Regions from separate parts of the Agathobacter sp. LCP21S3_B2 genome, predicted to be linked through region 1. Evidence: riboswitches for the same ligand, from Rfam matches in the RefSeq annotation. Region 1 holds a riboswitch; the other holds the start of a gene.
What was found. A riboswitch is a leader RNA that binds a small molecule or an ion and turns the genes downstream of it on or off. The one in region 1 is predicted to bind ZMP and ZTP.
Positions count from the first base shown of each region.

Region 2: linked by a shared signal. The riboswitch ahead of pflB (formate C-acetyltransferase) and the one ahead of ACTQ1L_RS13255 (IMP cyclohydrolase) in region 1 are both predicted to bind ZMP and ZTP.

Region 1 covers NZ_JBQKGQ010000021.1:30,436-35,927, forward strand. Annotated here, with positions in the region: gene ACTQ1L_RS13245 (PD-(D/E)XK nuclease family protein) at 1-764, opposite strand, end outside; gene ACTQ1L_RS13250 (phosphoribosylaminoimidazolecarboxamide formyltransferase) at 884-2,062, opposite strand; gene ACTQ1L_RS13255 (IMP cyclohydrolase) at 2,122-2,835, opposite strand; ZMP/ZTP riboswitch at 2,955-3,031, opposite strand; gene ACTQ1L_RS13260 (PFL family protein) at 3,137-4,501, opposite strand; gene ACTQ1L_RS13265 (ACT domain-containing protein) at 4,545-4,829, opposite strand; gene ACTQ1L_RS13270 (MBL fold metallo-hydrolase) at 4,852-5,492, opposite strand, start outside.
Region 2 covers NZ_JBQKGQ010000002.1:170,585-176,076, forward strand. Annotated here, with positions in the region: gene pflA (pyruvate formate-lyase-activating protein) at 1-568, opposite strand, end outside; gene pflB (formate C-acetyltransferase) at 1,185-3,437, opposite strand; ZMP/ZTP riboswitch at 3,619-3,698, opposite strand; gene rsmH (16S rRNA (cytosine(1402)-N(4))-methyltransferase RsmH) at 3,758-4,807, opposite strand; gene ACTQ1L_RS02335 (ATP-binding protein) at 4,857-5,492, opposite strand, start outside.

The sequences.
Region 1 (5,492 bases):
TTTACTGTCCTTTTGGGCATGTCAAACAGCTCATGCATGCCCCTGCTCTTAAAAATGTCCTCACGACAGTCAATTGTGAGTGTGACATATATTTTCTTTGAAATGAGAAAGAGCTTTTTCATGAGCTGATTCTGTATAGGTGTAAATCCTGTAAATTCATCAAATGCAATGACTGAATTCCTAAGAATAGTAGACTCCTCTGCCACATCACAGAGCACATTAAGTATTTCCTCTGCCGTGATATATTTGTCCTGCATGAACTTCTCAAATGCCTCATACAGAACAAGTACATCCTTAAGCTTACCGGAAAGCGTATCTGAAAGCCTGCCGGAGGCAATATATTTTTCCAGATCCTGTGGCGATATATTGTACTGCACAAGCTCAGAAAGGAGCGACTTCACCTCACTTATATAGCCGATACGGTTTAAGTTTCTGCCTATCACACCAAGCTTATCCGCCTCCTGGCCCGCGAGCTTCCTGAGCACCAGGTTTTTACCGGTCTCCTCCAGCACCGTAAGCCTCGTGATTCCAAGCTCATCAAACACTCTGTATGCCAGACGCTTAAAGCTTAATACGTCTATATTCATTATGGCTTTGTTCTCCGACAAATCCACAAGCTGTCTCTGCGTCTGCATTGTAAACTGCTCAGGCACTATGATGAGATAATTATCCCTCGGATTTGCCTTTGCCTCTTTCAATACCCTGTTAAATAGATATTTTGTTTTTCCGTTTCCTGAATTACCTGTGATAAACTGTAATGACATAAAAAGACTCCATGATTAACTACTGTATAAAATGTATACTGTAATTATATCATGAAGTCTCCTATTATTGAATCACTTATTGTGCTTCAATTCAGCTTAATAACCGCTATACCTTGTGATTAGTGATGGAAAAGTCTGATTCCTGTAAAGCTCATTACCATACCGTACTTATTACATGTATCAATAACATGGTCATCTCTCACAGAACCACCCGGCTGGGCTACATACTTCACGCCACTCTTGTGCGCACGCTCAATGTTGTCACCAAATGGGAAGAATGCATCAGAGCCAAGTGCTACATCTGTATTCTTGTCAAGCCAAGCTCTCTTCTCCTCTGCTGTAAATACATCCGGCTTTACCTTGAAGAACTTCTGCCACTCGCCCTCTGCAAGCACATCCATATAATCCTCACCGATATAAAGGTCAATAGTATTGTCGCGGTCTGCACGTCTGATACCATCCACGAACTGAAGTCCAAGCACCTGTGGGGACTGACGAAGCCACCAATTGTCTGCCTTTGAACCTGCAAGTCTGGTACAGTGGATACGAGACTGCTGGCCTGCTCCGATACCGATTGCCTGGCCGCCCTTTACATAGCATACAGAGTTGGACTGTGTGTACTTTAAAGTAATCATTGAGATTGCCAGATCGATCTTAGCCTGCTCTGTGAGTTCCTTGTTCTCTGTCACGATATTTGAGAAGAAATCATCATCAATATGAAGCTCATTTCTGCCCTGCTCGAATGTGATGCCAAATACATCCTTTCTCTCGATAGGTGCCGGCTCATATGTCGGGTCAATCTCGATAACACAGTAATTGCCATTCTTCTTAGCCTTTAAAATCTCAAGAGCCTCGTCTGTGTAGCCCGGTGCGATAACACCGTCTGATACCTCTCTCTTGATTACAAGTGCAGTGCTCTTGTCACATACATCTGAAAGTGAAATAAAATCACCAAATGATGACATTCTGTCAGCGCCTCTTGCTCTGATATATGCATTTGCAAGCGGTGTAAACTCAATATCCATATCATCAACCCAGTAAATCTTTTTCTCCACATCTGAAAGTGGCTGTCCAACTGCTGCGCCTGCAGGTGAAACATGCTTGAAGGATGTTGCGGCTGGAAGACCTGTTGCCTTCTTAAGCTCTCTTACAAGCTGCCATCCGTTAAAGGCATCAAGGAAGTTGATATATCCGGCTCTGCCGTTAAGCACTTTTATAGGAAGCTCTCCCTCCTTCATAAATATTCTGGCCGGTTTCTGATTTGGGTTACATCCGTATTTTAATTCGTATTCCTGCATTTTTCTGTTCTCCTGTTTTTATCTGCTTATCTTGTATATTTGACCGTTTATATAGTGTTTTATTTGTTTTTGTTTACGATTCTGCTCTCATACTCGCCTGTTGCGATATCAATATATCTTACAAAAAGTGATACCTTATTGTCCTCGTTAAGGTTCTCCCATACCATATTGGTAAACTCGTCGATATCTCCATCGATGTCTACCCATGTAGGCTCACCCTCAAAGCTTGGCAGTGGATTTCCATCGCCCATATATGTATGGATGAAATGTCCCTCTCCCGCAACCGGTGCTGAGTATGCAAATGTATATCTGTTGCATGCATCAGGATTGCCGTTGTTGCTCTTTAAGATTGACATAGCGTAGTTGAACTCGCCATTGTCAATATGCATGATTCCTGAAATTCTTGGTGTATAGTTAGGAGCGTCAGGCTCAAACTCTCTTGTCCTTAATGCCTGCTCAAATGTCTGCTGCTTGTCCATCAGCTCATAGATAGTATCTGTCTGGTCACCGTTTGTGACAATTGTCTTGTTGCCGAGCACTCTTACAGGTGCGTAAATGATAAGACTTGGATCCTCAAGCTTTGAAGGGTCAAATGCCTGTGTTCTGATGCCCTCGCCATCCTCTACAAATACTCTGTTGCGGCTGTTTTCGCTTCTGCCCATGATAAAGTATGCTGTTACAGCCTTCTTACCATCCTTTGTGCGGCCGATTACGATACCTCTGCCAGGGTATGTTGTGCTTGATAATTCCTTTGCTAATGATACTCTTTCCATGTCATCCTCCATGTTTTCTGATAATGTGGTCTGCATCCCCAAATTACTCGGGCCTGCCGGAATAAAAAAGACCGTCTGAACACACATAATAATATAAAGCTCTGCATGAAACTTATATAAATGTGCGCCCAGACGGTCGGCAATCAACTGTTATACTCCATGCGGTTATCCACTTCCGTCAGTCATATAACTGTCTTTATTTAAGCATGTATTTTTGTCATTGTCAAGTACCACTTTAAAATAAGCATGTACTTATAAGTTATTCTTATAAGTACATGCTTGTAAACAATGCCATTATTTACTAATTTTTAAAGCTGTGAATAGGTGCCGGGATTCTTCCACCGCGGTTTACAAATGCATCACAAGAGAATCTGTTTACCGGCATAACCGGTGCACTTCCAAGGAGTCCTCCGATTTCTACCACATCACCTACATCCTTTCCGATTGCTGGAAGCAGTCTGCAGGCTGTTGTCTTCTGGTTTATCATACCGATAGCCATCTCATCTGCGATAATTCCTGAAATTGTGGTGGCCTTTGTATCGCCCGGGATTGCAATCATGTCAAGTCCCACTGAGCACACACAGGTCATAGCCTCAAGCTTTTCGAGAGTGAGTGCACCATCATTTACGGCATCTATCATTCCCTGATCCTCCGATACAGGAATAAAGGCACCTGAGAGGCCGCCGACATATGAGGATGCCATGATACCGCCCTTTTTCACCTGATCGTTTAAGAGTGCAAGTGCTGCTGTTGTTCCCGGAGCTCCGGCTCTCTCTAAGCCTATCTCGCAGAGAATATCTGCTACAGAGTCTCCGATAGCCGGTGTAGGTGCAAGTGAAAGGTCTATGATTCCAAATGGTACTCCAAGCTTCTTTGAAGCCTCCTTTGCCACGAGCTGTCCTACTCGAGTAACCTTGAAGGCTGTCTTCTTGATTGTCTCACAGAGCACCTCAAAGTTCTCGCCTCTTACTTTTTCAAGGGCAGTCTTTACTACTCCCGGTCCGCTGACACCTACATTGATGATGGCATCTGCCTCTGTCACACCATGGAAGGCTCCTGCCATAAACGGATTGTCATCAGGAGCGTTGCAGAATACAACAAACTTGGCACAGCCTGATACAGGAAGGTGCTTTGTCACCTCTGCTGTCTCCTTTATCATCTCGCCAATCAGCTTTACTGCATCCATGTTGATTCCGGTCTTTGTAGAGCCAACATTTACAGAGCTGCATACCAGGTCTGTCTCAAGCATTGCCTGAGGGATTGATTTTATTAAAAGCTCATCCGCCTTTGTCATGCCCTTTGACACAAGTGCTGAGTATCCACCGATGAAGTTGACACCTACCTCTTTTGCCGCCTTGTCGAGTGTCTTTGCTATGGTAACAAAATCCTCTGAGCTCTTGCAGGCCGCACCACCGACAAGGGCGATAGGCGTAACTGAAATACGTTTGTTTACGATAGGGATACAGTAGTTGTTCTCTATCTCTTTTCCTGTTGCCACAAGATCCTTTGCAAGTGTTGTAATCTTGTTGTAGATATTCTCATTTACCTTTGCAAGGTCTGAGTCTATACAGTCGAGCAGGCTGATACCGAGTGTGATTGTACGCACGTCAAGATTTTCCTTCTCCACCATGTCATTGGTCTCAATTACTTCACCAATATTAATCATTTTGCTGTTCTCCTTTAACTGTGTATGACATTTTTATGCTAAACTAGATTCGATGCATCATCTCAAAGATTTCTTCCTTCTGACACTTTATTGTTACACCAATTTCTTCTCCAAGTGCATCAAGCTGGTCAGAAATCTCTGCAAATGAAGCTGTAGCATTTGCCATATCAACAATCATCATCATGTTGAAATAACCTGAAACGATAGTCTGTGAGATATCAAGCACGTTTACACTGCCCTCTGACAGATATGTACATACCTTTGCGATGATTCCTACTGTGTCTTTTCCGACAACTGTGATGATTACTTTGTTCTTTGTGTTATCCATAACAACTTATTCTCCTGTTCTCTTATTCTACGGCTATGCGGTCTGATGCCCTGTCTCTCTTAGCCACATACATAGGGAAATCACTTGCCTTATATGGATTGTCTCCCATTGTGACCTCAAGCCTGACAGCTTCATACGCCAGCTTTTCGTAGTTGTTTTCTTTACTAAGGTGTCCCAGTATTACTGAGCCAAATTTATCATGAAGAAGCTCGCATAACAACTGCCCGCTTCTCTCATTCGACAAGTGCCCGCTGTCACCCATGATTCTGCGCTTGAGCGGATAAGGATACGCCCCTGTCTGGAGCATATTTATATCATGATTGGCTTCAAGCAGCAGTCCGTCAAGGTTCTGAAGCTTTGAAACCAGTGTGTCATCATACGTGCCAAGGTCTGTCACGACCGCCATCGCATGATTTTCATTTTTAAACCTGTACGCGACAGGATCAGCCGCATCGTGTGATATGTGAAGCGGCTCAAACTCTATATCGCCTATTGTAAAATCGACGCCTGCCTCAACAGGATGAAACAGCTCATCATCTATATTTCCAACGGATTTGGTACATTTTATGGCACCGATTGTGGCCTTTGTGGCATAAATCGGAATATGATAGCGCCTTGCCATGACACCAAGCCCTGCGATGTGGTCTATATGCTCATGCGTCA
Region 2 (5,492 bases), on a different contig from region 1:
TTAAATATCTCTCATCCGTGGTGATTCCAGGCACAAGCACATGACGTATCCACATTTTTTTACCGTTTTTTGAGAGATATTGTGCCATATCAAGAATATTCTTATTTGTCTGTCCCGTAAGCTTTTTGTGCTCCTCGTCATCTATATGCTTGATGTCCAGCATGAAGAGATCTGTATATTTCATCAGCTCATTAAATTTGCCGAAAAACGGTTCTTCCACGGTAAACGGATTTCCTGATGTGTCAAGGCATGTGTTTACACCTTTTTCCTTTGCAAGCTTAAATAGCTCTGTGACAAAGTCTATCTGCAAAAGTGCTTCACCTCCGCTTACTGTGATGCCGCCTGTTTGCTTCCAGTACGCTTTATAGCGCATGGCGGTCTTTAGCACCTCCTGCGGTGTCATCAGCTTTGCACCGTCATTTTCGCCGCATTTGGCCCATGTATCCGGGTTGTGGCAGTATTTACAGCGCATATTGCAGCCCTTCAAAAATACTATATATCTCACTCCCGGGCCGTCTGCTGAGCCAAAGCTTTCTACCGAGTGTACTCTTCCTAGTGTTTCTCCCATGTTTTACCTCCTTCAGGTTGTTGTTGCTGCTACTTTTATTTTATGGTACGGAATTTTCGGCCCCCCGCCGACCGGGACTTTTCAATGCTCAGGTTCTTCGGGCTAAGAGGCTGTATGAATTATGATTTAGGTTTTCTATGCTTGACGCGACCGGCTTTTACGCGCCTTCCATGGCGCATAACGCCTTGCCCCTGCGTCCATGCATGGGCATCGCTGGCTGTGTTCATAATTCTAACAGCCTCTAAGCCCTGCGAAATTCGCATTGCAAAGTCCCGGTCGGCGGGGTGCCGAAAATTCCTTACGCTGTGGTGTTATTTAGTACATATACAGTTTATTTGGAAATCAGAATATGCAGGCACTTGGCCTGCACATTCTGGAATATCTATAATTGTATATTAACTCTGTAAATTTATACCACATACATAATATATGGCATATCCTAATATGATCTACGAATTGCTCCGTTGTCCTGCAACTTACGCAATTCTACAACCATTCGCAATCCGCTTCTTTTCTTACGAAAATCGCTTCTTGCTCATGTTTGTTCGGGTCACAAGAGCATACTACTCTTTCTGCAAGCAGAATCGTAGTACACTCTGTGACACCTTAGATCATATTACATTCTCTCGTGGCATGTACGTGAGATTACATCGAGCTGCTGCTCTCTTGTGAGGTCGATAAACTTAACTGCGTATCCTGATACTCGGATTGTGAAGTTTGCGTACTCCTCCTTCTCAGGATGCTCCATTGCATCGATGAGTTTCTCTTTACCGAATACATTTACATTGAGGTGATGTGCACCCTGATCGAAGTATCCGTCCATTACGTTTACAAGGTTGTCTATTCTCTCTCTCTCGTTGTTTCCGAGTGCTCCCGGGTTGATGGTCTGTGTATTTGAGATTCCATCAAGTGCCCACTCATATGGAAGCTTTGTGAGTGAGTTTAAGGATGCGAGAAGTCCATTCTGCTCTGCGCCGTATGACGGGTTTGCTCCAGGTGAGAGTGGTTCTCCGGCTTTACGTCCGTCAGGCATTGCTCCTGTAGCTTTTCCGTATACTACGTTTGATGTAATTGTAAGGATTGATGTTGTAGGCTCTGAATCACGGTATGTGTGATGCTTCTTTAACTTTTCCATGAATGTCTTAAGAAGCCATACACCGATTTCGTCCGCGCGGTCATCATCGTTTCCGTATTTAGGGAACTCTCCCTCAATTTCGAAATCCTTTGCCAGTCCGCTCTCGTCACGTACTACTTTAACCTTTGCATATTTGATTGCTGAAAGAGAATCGATTACGTGTGAGAATCCTGCGATTCCTGTTGCGAATGTTCTCTTTAAGTCTGTATCCATGAGTGCAAGCTCTGCTGCCTCATAGTAGTATTTGTCATGCATGTACTGGATAAGGTTTAATGTATTTACATAGATATCTACTAACCAGTCCATCATCTTGTCGTATTTCGCCATTACCTCGTCATAGTCAAGGTACTCTGCTGTGATAGGTGCGTAGTTTGGTCCTACCTGCTCACCTGATTTCTCATCAACACCACCATTGATAGCGTAGAGGAGACATTTTGCAAGGTTTGCACGTGCTCCGAAGAACTGCATCTCTTTACCTGTCTGTGTTGCAGATACACAGCAGCAGATTGCATAATCATCGCCCCATACCGGCTTCATTGCGTCATCGTTCTCATACTGGATTGAGCTTGTCTCAATTGAGATGCGGGCTGCATAATCCTTGAAGGTCTGAGGAAGCTTTGATGAGTAGAATACTGTGAGGTTTGGCTCCGGTGCAGGTCCCATGTTCTCTAATGTATGGAGGAAACGGAAGTCTGTCTTTGTAACCATTGAACGTCCGTCCACACCTGTTCCTGCCACGTCAAGTGTTGCCCATACAGGATCACCTGAGAATAACTGATTGTATGAAGGGATACGTGCAAATTTAACCATACGAAGCTTCATTGTAAAATGGTCGATGAGCTCCTGTGCTTCCTGCTCTGTGAGGATGCCCTTGTCCATATCTCTCTTGATGTAGATATCAAGGAATGTAGATACACGTCCTACTGACATTGCTGCACCATTCTGTGTCTTGATTGCTGCAAGGTATCCGAAGTATAACCACTGAACTGCCTCTTTTGCGTTTGTCGCAGGTCTTGAGATATCGTATCCGTAAATCTCTGCAAGCTTCTTCATCTCCTCAAGACATTTAATCTGCTCTGCGATTTCCTCTCTTAAACGGATAACATCATCTGTCATCTGTCCACAGCCACAGTTTGCCTTATCCTTCTTTTTCTCCTCGATGAGGTAATCAATTCCGTATAATGCTACTCGACGGTAATCACCCACGATACGTCCACGGCCGTATGTGTCAGGAAGACCTGTAAGGATCTTTGCGTGACGAACCTTCATCATCTCAGGTGTGTATGCATCGAATACTGCTGTGTTGTGTGTCTTATGATATTTTGTGAAAATCTCCTTAAGCTTGTCGCTTACATCGTAACCATATGTCTCAGCAGCCTGTACCGCCATCTTGATTCCACCGTAAGGCATGAATGCTCTCTTTAACGGCTTATCTGTCTGAAGACCTACAATCTGCTCGAGGTCCTTTAATGACTCATCTATATATCCAGGGCCGTAAGCTGTGATTCCTGTTACAACCTCTGTCTCCATGTCAAGAACTCCGCCCTTGGCACGCTCTTCTTTCTGTAATTTCTGGAGTGCGTCCCACAGCTTGTTTGTAGCATCTGTCGGATCAGCTAAAAAGCTCTCGTCTCCGTCGTATGGAGTGTAGTTGTCCTGAATAAACTGACGGACGTTGATTTCCTCTTTCCAAAGACGTCCTTCAAATCCATCCCACTCTTTCATTTCTATCATTGTAATATCCTCCTTAAAATGTGTGAATGTTACTTCGTTTGATTAGTTTTGTTTAACTGTGGTTAGTATATACTCACTACAGCATTTTTGTCAATATCCATGTTGTTTCTTTTGAGATACATTTCCTGGTTATTTATACAACTATGGCTGATTTTATAATCAAAAAGAGCCAACTGTCCGGGTTTATCGCCCAGACGGTCGGCTCTTATTTGTTATATTTCATGTGGTTATTCCACTTATCCGTCAGTCATATAACACGTTCATAGTAGACTATTTTTCTCAATAAAGCAATAGTGTTTTAGAACTATTTTTATTCTTTTCTATTCCGCACGAACCGCCCAGCGCATCTTCGTGGACCTGGCACGTCCGTTCTGAGCACATTCCTGTGCTGATGGGCGAATCACATCCTTGGAATAGTCGCTGTATATTCCTGCTTTATATCCTGCCTTGAGTGCCTTTTTGACCAGCTTGTCCTCTCCTGAATGAAAGGTAAGGATGGCAGCTCTTCCGCCGGGCTTTAATGCTCCCGGAAGCTTTTCCATAAACTCATATAGTACCTCAAACTCATGGTTTACGTCTATGCGAAGCGCCTGGAATGTGCGCTGACAGGTCTTTTTGATGATGTCCTTCTTATCCTTTTCAGGCAGAAAATCAAGTGTCTGTTCTATAATGTGACGAAGCTTTGTGGTCGTATCTATGCGGTTGCCCTTCCTGATTTCGTCTGTGATTGCCTTTGCAAGCTCCTCGCAATACGGCTCATCTGAGTTCTCATAGAGCATACCCGAAAGTTCCTCACGGGATATATTATCAAGACGCTCTGCCGCACTGATACCGGCATTTGGATTAAGACGCAGATCCAATGGTCCATCCACCTTAAACGAAAATCCACGCTCAGGATTATCTATCTGCATTGATGAAACTCCCAGATCGGCAAGTATGAAATCAAAGCCTCCTACTTCCTTTGCAATCTCATCTATTGTGCAGAAGTTCTGAAGCTTTATGGTGAGAATATCCTCTCCAAAGCCGGCTTCAGCGAGACGCTTTTTTGTCTTTTCAGACTCGATTGGGTCAACATCTGTAGCAAACATATGTCCCTGTCCTTCAAGCTTTTCAAGCATTGCCCTTGTGTGGCCACCGTATCCGAGTGTGGCATCAAAGCCTGTCTGTCCCGGCTTTATGTCCAGAAAATCTATGATTTCTTTTACCATTATAGATATGTGCATGCCCGCAGGGGTATTTCCCTTGCTGATGACATGCTCAATTGTATCCTTGTATTTCTCCGGATTTAACTCCTTGTATTTTTCCTCAAATTTTTTGGGATATTTTCCGCTATAATGCACGCGGCGCTTGTGCTGTTTTTCTTCGCTCATTTTATGCTCCGTTTCATTCTGGGTTAGAACTGTTACGCTTAATTAAAAATTATACAACAACCTCAAGTATTTTTTTACCATCGTATTCCAGTTCATTCACACCGATCTGTTTATTTTTATTGAAGTTAAAGCTCAGAAGATATCCTCTATCTTCTTTGTAGTAATCTAAATAGTCAAATAGCTGCTTTTGTCCTCTCAGATTATACTCATTTCCATGCCATATTTTCAGTTCAATAATAAATCTTTTTCCTTTATAGTCAACTATAACATCAGTGCGGCGATTATCTCTGGTTCTTGCCTCTACATAATAATTCCCGGTTCCGTTTATTATAGGTTTCAGATATAAAAGGAACAATTTTCTGCCATTTTCCTCGATAAATTTATGATCATTCTCCGTGTATATTTCTTCAAAATATTCATAGAATTTTTTCATGACCAAATCCATCTGCAGCATATCAGATGCTATATACTGATTTCTGTTTGAAGCAGCATCTATATATAGCTTGTCATTCACCGCCATCTCAGACAAAAATGTATCATAAAGCTGTGTCTCAAATATTCTGTTCGCAACTGCAACGATACCATTTCTGTCCTTCAAAAATCCAAATGTAACCCCAAGATCTATTATCGGATTTTCTCTCTTGAAAGGAAAATCTATTCCATCGAAAAGTATCTTTTGAAGCAT